3 regions of the Salinicoccus sesuvii genome follow, and region 1 is predicted to be linked to each of the others. Evidence: riboswitches for the same ligand, from Rfam matches in the RefSeq annotation. Region 1 holds a riboswitch; each other region holds the start of a gene.
The links. A riboswitch is a leader RNA that binds a small molecule or an ion and turns the genes downstream of it on or off. The one in region 1 is predicted to bind S-adenosylmethionine.
Positions count from the first base shown of each region.

Region 2: linked by a shared signal. The riboswitch ahead of metK (methionine adenosyltransferase) and the one ahead of ACFOJ8_RS09205 (methionine ABC transporter ATP-binding protein) in region 1 are both predicted to bind S-adenosylmethionine.
Region 3: linked by a shared signal. The riboswitch ahead of ACFOJ8_RS01555 (Na+/H+ antiporter NhaC family protein) and the one ahead of ACFOJ8_RS09205 (methionine ABC transporter ATP-binding protein) in region 1 are both predicted to bind S-adenosylmethionine.

Region 1 is NZ_JBHRWV010000008.1:75,163-79,784, forward strand. It holds gene ACFOJ8_RS09190 (DUF4870 domain-containing protein) at 183-518, opposite strand; gene ACFOJ8_RS09195 (MetQ/NlpA family ABC transporter substrate-binding protein) at 664-1,512, opposite strand; gene ACFOJ8_RS09200 (methionine ABC transporter permease) at 1,550-2,242, opposite strand; gene ACFOJ8_RS09205 (methionine ABC transporter ATP-binding protein) at 2,239-3,258, opposite strand; SAM riboswitch class I at 3,356-3,455, opposite strand; gene ACFOJ8_RS09210 (thioredoxin family protein) at 3,492-3,806, opposite strand; gene ACFOJ8_RS09215 (toprim domain-containing protein) at 3,760-4,167, opposite strand; gene gcvH (glycine cleavage system protein GcvH) at 4,229-4,609, opposite strand.
Region 2 is NZ_JBHRWV010000002.1:102,055-106,676, reverse strand. It holds gene ACFOJ8_RS03215 (hypothetical protein) at 240-470, shown strand; gene metK (methionine adenosyltransferase) at 523-1,716, opposite strand; SAM riboswitch class I at 1,807-1,912, opposite strand; gene pckA (phosphoenolpyruvate carboxykinase (ATP)) at 2,063-3,643, shown strand; gene ACFOJ8_RS03200 (NUDIX domain-containing protein) at 3,689-4,147, opposite strand; gene yidD (membrane protein insertion efficiency factor YidD) at 4,223-4,462, shown strand; gene menE (o-succinylbenzoate--CoA ligase) at 4,463-4,622, opposite strand, start outside.
Region 3 is NZ_JBHRWV010000001.1:311,266-315,887, forward strand. It holds gene ACFOJ8_RS01555 (Na+/H+ antiporter NhaC family protein) at 26-1,321, opposite strand; SAM riboswitch class I at 1,398-1,498, opposite strand; gene ACFOJ8_RS01560 (thioredoxin domain-containing protein) at 1,667-2,173, shown strand; gene ACFOJ8_RS01565 (response regulator transcription factor) at 2,290-4,359, shown strand; gene ACFOJ8_RS01570 (hypothetical protein) at 4,574-4,622, shown strand, end outside.

The DNA of each region.
Region 1 (4,622 bases):
ATATTCTCTGTACCAGTTTATAATAATTCTAAATAATAGTCAAAGTCTGGCACAGGATTTTATTTACTACTACATTATAACGTAAATGCGCCCCACTTTAAACCTTTAGACTTATTCAAAAAGTTGTCAGCTCACAAAATAAACCCTGCGACTGATAATAATCGCAGGGTAAATGAAAATAACTATTTGATGATGTCTAACGTAAATGGCGGTTTGTACACAATGCCATCGTTGGCTTTTATCGCACCGACAATCAAAAAGACGTAGAATAGGACGGTGACGATAGGTCCAAGGATCAGACCAATAAGCACAACAGATGAGAGCCAAGCGATGAACATATAGAGTGTGTAGGAAATGCCGAAGTTTAGCACATGACGCAACGCTTCTTCGGTTGCCGGGTTGTCATCCTTTTTCAGTACCCAAATGAGCAGCGGACCGATAACTGCTGTAAACGCTGAAATAATGTACGACACCATGACGAGGGCCTTATCAAAAGACGGGGCATTTTGTCCATTCATTTTACTTCCTCCTTCGTTAATACATTACACAATAAATATACGCTTTAATTGGAAAAAGTAACAGTGATAAGGGTACTAATTGATAATAACTAGGCGAATATTTTCAATTAAAAACCCCAAGACCTCAGGTCTTGGGGGGATCTAGCTATTCGGCAGGAATTACTGCACCTTCATAATTATCTTCGATGAACTGTTTGATTTCATCACCTTGTAGTACTTCAACAAGTTTTTGGATATCTTCACGTTCTTCATCACCACTGCGTACAGCGATTAAGTTAGCGTAAGGAGACTCACCATCTTCGACAACGATAGAATCATCAACTGGGTTTAGTCCACCATCTAGGGCGAAGTTTGAATTGATGATCACTGCTGGTGCCTCATTGTTTTCGTACATTGAAACAAGTAGTTCAGGTGCTGTCTGATTATTGAAGTCGAAATTCTTCGGATTCTCAGTAATATCATCGAACGTTGCATCTTGGATTTCGATACCTTCTTCGATTTCAATCAATCCTTCATTAACAAAGAATGATAAGAATCGTCCTTCTTCAGCAGGGTTGTTGGATACGAGGATCGTTGAACCGTCCGGCAGGTCTTCTAGAGAATCATAGTCTTGGGAGTATACAGCCATTGGTTCGATATGAACGTTTCCAGCGCTCACAAGGTCATAGTCGTGTGAAGCCGACTCCGTTTCAAGATACGGCGTATGCTGGAAGAAGTTTGCGTCTACTTCTTCATCTGCGAGCAAGCGGTTCGGTGTTGTATAGTCGTTGACGATTGCTATATCGAGTTCAATACCTTCATCTTCAAGGAGCGTCGCTGCCTCTTCAAGAATTTCTGCGTGCGGTGCCGGAGAAGCTGCGATGGAAATCGTTCCACCGTCTTCTGTGCTCTCTGCGCTTTCGTCCGATGTTGATTCGTCGGAACCACCATTGCCACATGCTGCTAGAATTACTGCAAAAACCGATAATGTCAGTAAAAGGACATATTTTTTCATACTGATCTACCTCTTTTCATTTTTTATATTTTGACGGTTATCGCTTATCGACTGCTTTTGCTGTCAGATCACCTATGACCTGAATGATAAAGACGATAACCAGTATTACCACTGTTGCGACTAAAGTCACGTCACTCTGGTTTCTTGTAAATCCGACCATGTAGGCCAAGTTGCCAAGGCCGCCTGCCCCGATGACGCCTGCAATCGCAGTCGATCCGACAAGCATGATGGCAGTGACAGTGATACCTGAAATCAATGCCGGTAAGGATTCCGGCAACAATACTTTACGTATAATTGTCCATGTCCCTGCGCCCATGGACTCTGCCGCTTCTATTACACCTTTATCGATTTCCTTCAGTCCGATCTCGACCAGGCGGGCATAAAAAGGCGAGGCGCCAATAATGAGTGCAGGCAGTGCCCCTTGCGATCCCATGATCGTTCCCATCACCACTTTTGTGAATGGTATGAGCAGGATGATCAGAATGATGAACGGTATTGCTCTGAACAGGTTGACAAGAAAGGCTGTGACACCATAAAGCGGTGTACTAGCTACGTTTTCACTTCTTGAAGAAAGAAAGAGTATGATTCCAAGTATCAAACCGAAAACGAATGTAAACACCGTCGAAATGACTGTCATGTAGAGCGTTTCATAAGTTGCGGTAAACACATCGTCCCACTTTACATTTTCAAAGGAGAACATCTCAGCAAATGCATTAATAAATCCAATCATCCTTCTACCTCCACCGTAACAGCGTGTTCGGCCAATTCTGCTTCCAAGTTGGCAAGATCCGCTTCATTGATGTCGATCGCCACATAAAGATGACCATATGATTCATTATTGGTCCGCTTGATGTTACCTGAGAGAATATTGAGATCCAGGTTATACTTTTTGACAACTTGAGAAACAATGGGTGCCTTAGACTGGGAGCCGACAAACCCGAGCTTCAATATCTTCGATGTCGGGAACATCTCCCTGACTTCTTCAAAGGAAAGGGCGGTCTCTTCATCATTGATGTCGTCCTTGACGAACCGTTTCGTAACATTGTGCTCTGGATTCTGGAAAAGCTTGATCACAGGACCCGTTTCAACTACCCGACCGTTCTCCATTACAGCGGCACGGTCGCAAATTTTACGGATGACATGCATTTCGTGCGTGATCAATACAATCGTCAAATCCATCTCGTCCCGTATCTTGACCAGCAAGTCCAATACTTCGTCTGTCGTTTCGGGGTCAAGTGCACTCGTCGCTTCATCACAGAGCAGTACTTCTGGGTTATTTGATAGCGCCCTTGCGATGCCAACACGCTGTTTTTGTCCGCCTGAAAGCTGGCTTGGGTAATTGTTGCCACGTCCTGTGAGACCAACCAAGTCGATGAGGTCGGCAACACGCTGTTGTCGTTCCTTTTTCGGTACACCGGCGATTTCCAGTGGAAAACTAATATTCTCCTCAACCGTCCTCGACCATAGAAGATTGAAGTGCTGGAAAATCATCGATACTTTCTGGCGTTTCTTCCTAAGCTTTGCCCGGTTCATGGTACTGATGATGTCCTCTCCGATGACTACTTCACCGGAAGAAGGTTGTTCGAGTCCATTCAGCATTCGAATGAGGGTGGATTTCCCGGCTCCAGAATAACCGATGACACCGAAGATCTCACCTTGCTCGATGCGGAGTGTAACATCATCCACCGCTTGTATGTCGCTGCTCTTTGTCTTAAAAATTTTAGTCGCATTGCGAATGTCGATCATATGCCTCATCCTGACTTTTATATTGAATAGCACAGCTATCTTTTTCCATAAAAAAACCTACTCAAAAGTTGAGTAGGCATTGGTTTCGTTTACCAGCCTCTCATCTTTGATCAAATGATCATGTGAATTGGCACCTTGTCACAATGACGGTTGCCGTGGTTTCTTAGGGCACTTCCCTCCACCACTCTTGATAAGAGTTTTATTAGATTTTTTTAATAATACCATCTGTATTCCTATTCGTCAACAAGGAATTCATCCATTACTTCCGTTAGATAAGGCACGGATTGGAATGCGTAAACTTCCTTAACAAGTTGGCCATTTTTGAACAATAGCAATGCTGGGGTTGATCTGATTTCATAGGCTTCAATAAAATCTTTCTGATAGTTCAGATCTATAGATGTATATGAAAACTGCCTCAATTCCGCCACGACATCGAGCATCCGTTCAGCAATCTGACAGTTCGCACATATTGGCGCATAACCATAAATAATGAACGTTTCCTCAGACTGGATACGACTGGTAATATCTTGTGTTTTCGATTCTTTCATCATTACTGAACTTACCTTTCATGATCAAGCTTGTATCTATATAAAACTCATGTCTCATGAGGAGGTTTGCCAAATAGTCCCTCGGACAACGACCCACCTCACCGAACTTCGGGTCTATATATATATGAGTACTTTCACTCAAATGCTTTTTAAACCATTTTCTGATGTTTCTTCCTTCTTTATCTGCATCGGACAGAATATAGATTTCAGAACCATTCAGCTGGTCGAGAATATCATCCAATTTTGAGACACTCATTGTACCATGAGTGCATATAATCTGTACAGGTTCAATCAGGACTTCTTCGATGCGCCGTTTATCAGTCTTACCTTCGACAATAAGCACTTTATCGGAAAAATACATAGTCATCACCCTTGGTATGATATTTTAAAAAAACTCCAGACCATGTCCAGAGTTTACATTTCTATGCGTCCACCATTTCATCGTAGGCGTCAGCATCCATCAATTTATCAAGTTGGGATTCATCGGATAGTTCAACGACAACCATCCAGGCGTTTTCAAATGGAGATTCATTAACAAGCTCCGGGCTGTCCTCTAATCCTTCATTAATTTCAACGACAGTACCACTTACAGGTGCATAGAGTTCAGAAACCGTCTTGACGGACTCGACACTGCCAAATGATTCACCAGTAGTGAGTTCGTCACCTTCAGCAGGCAATTCTACAAATACGATGTCGCCGAGCTCGGACTGGGCAAATTCGGTAATACCGATTGTCGCCTTGCCATCTTCAACTTTGACCCATTCATGATCTTCTGAATACTTGTATTCTTTAGGTGTTGCCACGACAAAAACCTCC
Region 2 (4,622 bases), on a different contig from region 1:
TTACGATTAAAATAAATAATTTTGTAGATATTGACTCCCCTTTTGGTATCTATTATATGAAGAAAATTTTTAGTAACACTTTCATCAATTCGGATAATTTTACTTTTATACAGATTCGTAGGTTACTTCATGTTTTATTATCGTCCGCACGGGTAATACTTTACTAACTTGCTAGTAAGATTAGAGAGATAGCGAGTGCCAGAAATTGGCCCATAGTTAAAAACTAGGAGGAATAATCAATGGAACTCAAAAAGTATCTAATGGCGGGCGGCTTTGCATCTGTACTTGTACTCGGTGCATGCGGCGGTGACGACTCAATGGAAGAAGATACCATGGAGGAGGACACAATGGAAGAAACAACCATGGAAGACGAAACGATGGAAGATTCAACAATGGAAGACGACATGGAGATGGAAGATGACAGCATGGAAGATGACATGGAGATGGATGATACCGACTCCGACAGCTAATACCACTTCCGAATATAAAGGATCTCGGCCGGGCCGAGATCCTTTATTTGCTTTAATTCACTTTAAGGCTTGATAGAGACGTTTTCAATTGTGGAGCTTTATCAAGCTTTTCCCAAGGAAAATCATGGTCGCCACGACCAAAGTGACCATAGCTGGCTGTATTTTTGTAAATCGGGCGACGTAGATTGAGCATATCTATAATCCCGTCCGGAGAGAGATTGAATGTCTCGCGTATGACGTTGACAATATCAGATTCTCCGTAGTCCGAAGTACCGAAGGTATCCACTGAAATCGACACAGGTTCACTTACTCCGATTGCATAGGCTAGCTGAATCTCACATTTGGATGCGATATCTGCAGCCACAATATTCTTTGCAATATATCTGGCCGCATATGCTGCAGAACGGTCGACTTTTGTAGGATCTTTACCACTGAATGCACCACCACCATGACGGGCATATCCGCCGTACGTATCTACAATGATCTTTCTGCCTGTTAAACCAGCATCCCCTTGCGGACCCCCTATAACAAATCGGCCGGTCGGATTGATGATATATTTTGTGTCTTCATCTAGCAGCTCAGTAGGGACCACTTTTTGAATCACTTGCGCAATAAGGTCTTTGCGGATCGTTTCGGTTTCTATTTCCTCATGATGCTGGGATGAAATGACGATAGTATCCACTCTTTTGACGGCGCCTTTTTCATCGTACTCTACGGTAACCTGTGTCTTTCCATCAGGTCTCAAGTAGTCTATGGTTCCGTCTTTTCTCACTTGCGTCAAGCGCCTCGACAATTTGTGAGCCAGTGATATTGGCAACGGCATGAGTTCTTCCGTTTCATTACATGCAAAGCCGAACATTAAACCCTGATCGCCGGCGCCTGTAGAAATGGCATCGGTCTCCCTTGTTTCGACAGCATTGTTGACACCTTGCGCAATATCAGCCGACTGCTCATCTATTCCAGTCAATACGGACATTGTTTTGTAGTCATAACCATACTTGGCACGGGTGTAACCAATCTCCTTGACAGTTTCTCTTACTATTTTAGGTATATCAACATAAGTATTCGTACTTATTTCTCCGACGATCATTGCCATACCGGTGTTAACAACCGTTTCACAGGCAACTCTTGCATTCTCATCCCCTTTTAGTATTTCATCCAGTATTGCATCGGATATCTGATCCGCAATTTTGTCGGGATGCCCCTCAGTTACGGATTCAGAAGTGAAAAGTCTACGTTCTGCCATTGCATATTTCTCCTTTATGATTATTAGCTATCTCCCGTTACCAAAAAATAAAGCCTTTTCCCAATAATACGAGAAAAGGCTCCGCTCTTCCCCTTATCGATCAGAATAACTTCTGCATCCTTTAGCACCTTTCTTTATAGAAAAGAGGTTGCTGGGCTTCATCGGGTATGTTCCCTCCACCGGCTCTTGATAAGAGATAACTTAGACTATAATATACTAGATGATTGCGTCCAAATCAAGTGAATATTATTTTTGTAAATATTATGTTACGTCATTTATCAATGTGTTATACTAATTCGTGAAAGCTACATCTACTTTGAAAATACATAAAATGGGGGCGATGATTATGACAGACCATAGAGGACTTATCGAAAATTTGGTAACTAGAAAAAATTCACATATCCAGCTTTCTACATCTCAACTGGTTGAAAAGTCTTTGGAAAGAAAAGAAGGTAAGCTTGCAGCAACGGGTGCGTTGCGCGCTGAGACTGGTAAGTATACTGGGCGTAGCCCGAAAGACCGTTTTATCGTCAAAGACGCGGTATCGGAACATAAGGTAGACTGGGGAGAAGTCAATCAGCCTATCTCACAAGAAATTTTCGACAACCTTTTCGAGAAGGTCATCAATCACCTTGGAGACAAGGAAGAAATTTTTGTTTTCAACGGCTATGCCGGCGCGGATGAAAAGACGCGTCTTGATCTTAGTGTCATAAATGAGTTCAGCTGGCATAACATGTTTGCCCGCACTATGTTCATCCGTCCCGAGAGTGAAGAAGAAGCTCGCACCATAGAGCCACAATTCACTGTAATTTCTGCACCGACATTCAAAGCTGACCCTTCGACCGATGGTACGGAGTCGGAAGCTTTCATTATCGTTTCACTTGAAAAGGGAGTTATTTTAATCGGAGGAACCGAGTACGCTGGTGAAATGAAAAAATCCATTTTCTCCATTATGAACTATCTGCTGCCTGAACAAGGCGTTATGAGCATGCACTGCTCTGCGAACGTTGGAGAGAACAAGGACGTTGCGCTGTTCTTTGGACTCTCTGGTACGGGTAAGACGACACTTTCTGCTGATTCTCAAAGAGAACTGATCGGTGATGATGAACATGGCTGGAATGAAGACGGGGTATTTAATATTGAAGGCGGATGCTACGCTAAGACAATCAACTTGTCTGCAGAGAAGGAGCCTGAAATCTTTAAAGCCATCAAGTTCGGCTCTGTGCTTGAGAATGTTGTCATTGACGAGTCAGGCATACCTGACTACGACGACAATACACTTACCGAGAACACCCGTGCAGCCTACCCGATCGACCATATAGACAATGCACGCATCCCATCTGTCGCTGGCCATCCGACGACCATCATTTTCTTGACTGCGGATGCATTCGGTGTACTTCCCCCTATCTCAAAGCTGACTAAAGAACAGGCCATGTATCACTTCCTGAGCGGATTTACTTCGAAGCTTGCCGGTACAGAACGAGGTGTGACCTCGCCGCAGCCAGTATTCTCAACATGCTTTGGTTCTCCTTTCTTACCATTGCACGCAACGACCTATGCAAATATGCTTGGTGACCTGATTGATGAGCATGGAGTCGACGTCTATCTGGTTAACACTGGCTGGAGTGGCGGCGAGTACGGTGTCGGCAAACGTATGGATCTTAAATATACCCGTTCGATGATCAGAAGAGCCATCAGCGGAGAACTGCTACTCAATCCGTTTGAAGAGGATTCCACTTTCGGGCTAAGTATTCCGGCTTTTGTTACCGGTGTACCTAAGGAAATTCTCAACCCGAGAAATATTTGGATTTCAGAAGAAGCTTATGATGAGAAAGCCTACAATTTGAAGCAATCCTTCATAGAGAACTTTAAGAAGTTTGGGACAGAATCTGAAAGTATCGCGAAAGCAGGCGGCTTTAAACTCTAGCAGAAAAGTAAATACGCCGGATACCGAGCTCGGTATCCGGCGTATTTACTTGAATGTTTCGTGGGCTTTGCTCATCTGGTACAAGTAGTCTATACAGCAATCATCGAGAAGAAAACTTCTTTTGTCTTCTGGTATTTCCTCCACCGTACTACAGACGATGGGGCCATATGTTTCGCCATATTCACATATGAAGGAGATATCATTCACTTCGGCAAAATAGACTCCCTTTGTGAATGGTTCTGTATCATGAACTGTATATGCTCCGATATAAGTTACTACATCAAGGCTCGCACCTGTCTCTTCGAATACTTCCCTGCGCAGCGCATCTTCAGCTCTTTCCCCTACTTCGATCTTACCGCCGGGAAATTCAATACCGCGTACTTTATGATCGGTTAGAAGATATTTGCCGTCGATTCTGCAGATTCCAAGTACGTGGTCAAGCGGGACAGCATGACCGAGCAGAAGCGTAACTCTTCTGTTTTTATGATCTTTGAATTCAAGCATCCTATCATCTCCAAATTTGCTTAAATCCAGTGTACCCTATATCATGGTAGTATTAAATGCTGGAGCAGTGATTATATGAAAACAATCCTTCTATGGCTAATGCGCTTCTATCAGAAGGCGATTTCTCCTATGTTCCCACCTAGTTGCCGGTTCAATCCGACATGCTCTAACTACGGCATAGAAGCAGTACAAGAACATGGTGCACTAAAGGGTGGCTATCTTACAACCAAACGTATCCTTAAATGCCATCCATTCCATCCGGGCGGATATGATCCCGTCCCTCTCAATCCCGATAACTACAAAAAGAAGCAGTGATCACTGCTTCTTTTTTTCGTCATAAACCTTCTGATTACGCACTCTTGAGACTTTGCCTGTGGAAGTCATCAAGATTTGTGACATCCTTATAATTTCTTTTGGTCTTTTATATTTTGCAACCCGACCCTCCAAATGCCTCATGATCTCAGCATCTTTGATT
Region 3 (4,622 bases), on a different contig from region 1:
GATCATGTAGCGGTTGGTGATTGGCCTATTTGGACGTCTGTCTTCTCGGGAAACCAATCAGTATCGCGATGATTCCACAGATGAGCAGTGTGACGGGATAGATAGAGTAAGGAATGATAGCCACAGGTGATATGGCAGCGAGACCGGCTGCAGCAAGCATCTGGCCACCATAGGGAATAAGACCTTGGAAAGCGGCGGCGAATATATCAAGCAAGCTCGCGGATTTCCTACGATCGACACCGTATTCATCGGCGATGTCTTTCGCTAGCGGTCCGGTAATGATGATGGATATCGTATTGTTGGCTGTACTCAAATCTGTTGCACTGACGAGTGCGGCGATACCAAACTCGGCACCTTTCTTGGAACGAATTCTACTCGTAATGAAATGCAGCAAGTAATCGATGCCACCGTAGTGTTCTATCAACGCAATCAATCCACCAATCAGTACTGCGATGATGGCGATATTCTGCATATTACCGATGCCTTCGCCAGCAGCTGCGACGAGAGAAGTGAAAGTATACGATCCATCAAACAGGCCGATGAGCCCGGCGAAAACGGTGCCTCCAATCAGAACAATGAGAACGTTGACACCCATCAATGCGATGGCCAAAACAGCAAGGTAGGGCAGTACTTTGATGAGATTGAATTCTAGGTCAGTTGGCGGTGTAGTAGATTGCCCTGAAGTAATGAACCACAGAATGACAATCGTCACAAGCGCACCTGGCAAAACAATGAAGAAGTTCGTTTTAAACTTGTCGACCATTCTGACTTCTTGAGATTGTGTGGAGACGATGGTGGTATCTGAGATGACTGACAAGTTGTCACCAAACATCGCACCGCCGATGACCGTCGCGATGGCCAATGCGAGCGGCAATTCGGTTTGCTCGGCTATACCAATGGCGATGGGCACCAAAGCGACGACTGTCCCTGTGGACGTTCCCATGGATATGGATATAAAGCAGCAGATGATGAACAATCCGACGAGTAGCAGGTTGCTCGGCAACAGTGACAAACCAAGGTTGACAGTCGATTCGACCGCTCCCATATTCTCAGCGACTTGTGAGAATGCTCCGGCGAGCAAGAAGATGAGCACCATCAGCATAATATTCTCGCGTCCTGCGCCTTTAGTGAGTATGGAAATTTTTTCGTTCAAGCGCTCTTTCGGTTTCAGCACCATCGCGACGATGATGGAGATGAAGAGTGCCACAGTGATCGGCATGGCACTGAAGTCTTGAGCGGCGATACCGGTCCCAATAAATAGGGCAACGAAGACGAGTAGGGGGAATAGAGCAAGTGCACTGCCCCGATTGATGTTTTTCATGAGTTATGCCTCCAACGAATGTATCCAGAGAAATAAAAAAGCCCACTTCATAAAGAAGAGGGCAGCAATCCATCTCTTCTTATCTTTCAAGCACTAGGCTTCTGGAATTGGCACGGGGCTCATAGAGCTGCTGCCGAGGCTTCGAAGGGCCAGTCCCTCCACCTCTCTGGATAAGAATCATTCAATTTAAATTTAAAACAAACTTTACCGCCTTTATGCGCTTATGTCAATGAGAAATAAAGAGCCTTCATAATATTAAAATTGTGTAATTATTCAATCTTTTAAAACATGCAATCTTCCTATATAATTGAAAAGCAAAATAGAACGATGGAAGGGAGCATTATCATGGAATATGCACCACAGCTGAATCTGGGTCCAAGCGACGCTCATAAGCATGTCGAAGTATTTTTAAACACAGCATGCCCATACTGTGTCAATTTCTTTCTGGCAGCCCATGAAACACTTATGCCGCGAGTCGAAGCGGGGGACATCAGATACACCATCAAACACTACGATAAGCCTAAAGTCAGACTGCTTCATGGCACAATCGCAAATCTCTATATCGACTACAACCAGCCGGAACAGGCATATATGCTTCTGCATACCCTTTTCAAAACGCAACAAGAATGGCGTACATTGAGTAGCAGTGAAATTGAAAAGATGATGGAGCAGGAGTACGGGTGCAGTGAGCAGCGCAGCACAATGAACCTGAGTTTGGACATCACAAAGGAAGCATTGGAGCGTTCTGTCACAGTGGTTCCCACCGTTTTCATCAACGGTGAAAAGTTCAGCTTTGAGAGCCAGGCTCCAGTTCACGATATCGCAGAAGCGTTGGATAAAGCAATTGACTGAAATTCAATTCATTTACATACGGAGTACATATTTCTAGCATCTTCGGGTAAATTCCTATAAGAATCTACCGTTCTACCGGTACATACAGAAGAAACCTACAGAGGAGATGTTGGATGATGGCTACAGCGATTGAAATGATAGAAAAATTCCAGCAGACTTTTGCGACCCAGTACGGGTTGACGTTCTTCCTCACTGATGGCAGGGGAGAAATTGTTACCTCTATCGAAGGGGACAACAGTCTGTGCCGAGCGATGCTGGATCGAGAAGAACTTTTAATAGAGATTTCAAATATATTAAAGAACGATGAAAGAATAAATAGACCACTCATCTGTGAGGTGGGTTCGGGTATACACATCATGGTATCCCCTGTTGCTGAAGGAGACGGCGTCCAGTACTATCTGTGGGCAGGGGTGCTTGTGGAAGCGGGCATGGAGCATCAGTGTCAGCCGGAGGAAAGCGATACGGTGCCTGTTCTGCATGAGGCAGATCGCGAGGAGTGGCTTGATCTTGTCGATAGGATGGCGGAGCTGGCTTCGCTTTGCCTGCGCCATGAAGTGGAGGATCCTCTATCCGGTTTCTGTATAGAGAGATTCAGAAAATACATACACGAAAATAAAGATGCCAGTGTAGAAATGTTTTCTCAGATGACTGGGAAAGATGGAGAAATTGACTTTATGGGAATTGCTGAGCAGACTGCTGAGGATACCTATACAGTATCGAAAGTAATCGGCGAAGGCGCAGAAGTGCTTAAGGACCAGTGCTTTCTAATTGGTGAAGGGTTTCTTGGCAGGGCGGCATTGATGGAGGAGCGCTCCTATTGGGAGGACATCGGTGAAGACAGACGTGCAAGGTTCTTTTCTTCAATGGAAAGACCGCCCCAATTCCTGTTCATAGATGTAGTGAAGATGGGTGACGGGTCTGTATCTGTCATATTTGGAGGCAGTTTGACGAAAAAGAAAGCCAGTCACGCTACTAAAATCCTCATGCAGATGGTTGCGACTCTTGTCGAATCGAGCCTACTCGTTGAGGGGTTGCGTCAGGAAAATAAACAGCAGCTTTCTCGTCTGACCTCACTTGTAGAACTGAGTAGCCTGATGGCCTCGACGCCGGATTCAAGAAGAATGGTGCTCATTCTTCTTGATATCAGCATCAATCTTGTAGAAGGACCATTTTCACTCGTTCTGATCAAGGATGAGAAAGATGGTAAAGGAAGGCTTTTCACTCGCGGCAACTATGTTGGAGATGTCGATGCATATGTCGGATCCATCATGGAACGGACGGACCGGCTCTCGCGTATGTCTGAAAGCAGGAATGAGCCTCACATAGAAGTACTGCCCAGCGGTGAAAGAGTGATAGAATGCCCGCTGTTATACGGGATCGAGCTGATGGGAATCCTTTCAGTCGGCATCAGTAACGTAAGGGAAGCCGAACTCAGGGAACACATCGCCTTTTTACAGACACTCTCGATCATCGGTGGTGTCTCCTTGCAGCTTGCCGGACACAAGGAGGCTTCGATAGTCGAGGAGAAGACTGAGGCCCTGCATCTGGCGGTTGCGGAATTGGATCAGAATTCGTACGACAAATCCAAAGAGGCAGCAGAATTGGCAGCAATTATTACGACCCGACTTGAAGTCCCTCAAAACACTGCGCGTTCCATTGTTTGGGCCTGCCAGCTATCTTACTATTCCCATGCGTTTATCAGCAGAATGTTTCCTGAGCAGGATATTGCTGGAATAATGGAAGCTGGAAACCTGTGTGCCAAAAGAGAATCTCTCGGCAAAGAACATCAACATGGTGTTGCAGGCTATATATATGCGCTTTGTACCGCAGATAGCACTGATAATATGGAGCATCTGGAATGTGTAGATGAACAGGTACTCCAGGTGTTCCTATCACTGACCCGAAGCGTTTATGTCAGTGAGATTACCTTCGACATACCAAAGAAGAATAAGGTAGATGAGGGAGTGGCGATTGCGGACGTCGTCAGTGGACTCGATCATCTGTCGCCAAGAGAGCAGGAAGTATTGACCCTTCTATCAAAAGGCAAGAATAACCAAGAGATTGCCGAGACACTCTATATCAGTACGCACACGGTAAAGAACCATGTGACTAAGATCTTCCATAAGCTAGACGTGTCAGATAGAGTAAGTGCTATTTCAAAAGTTTATAGTCAACTCCATAAATAGTACCGGAAAGGGTATAGGAAGATGCGGCTAATTTCAGCCGATTATCATTCCCTATGCTACTGTCGGTATACCGTAAATGGGAATGAAAGCGGATTTATTTATTTTACCGGCCGCGCTATGATGGAAAGGTAGTAGAAGTTGCTAGCGTCAAAAAAGATGGCAGCCGACTGGATTTTTAAGGTGGATTGCCGAAGTAAGGTAAGGAGAGGAAGGAATGAGTAATAGGACTTGCCTGCCGTTGCAGATGGAATGCATCATCCTGT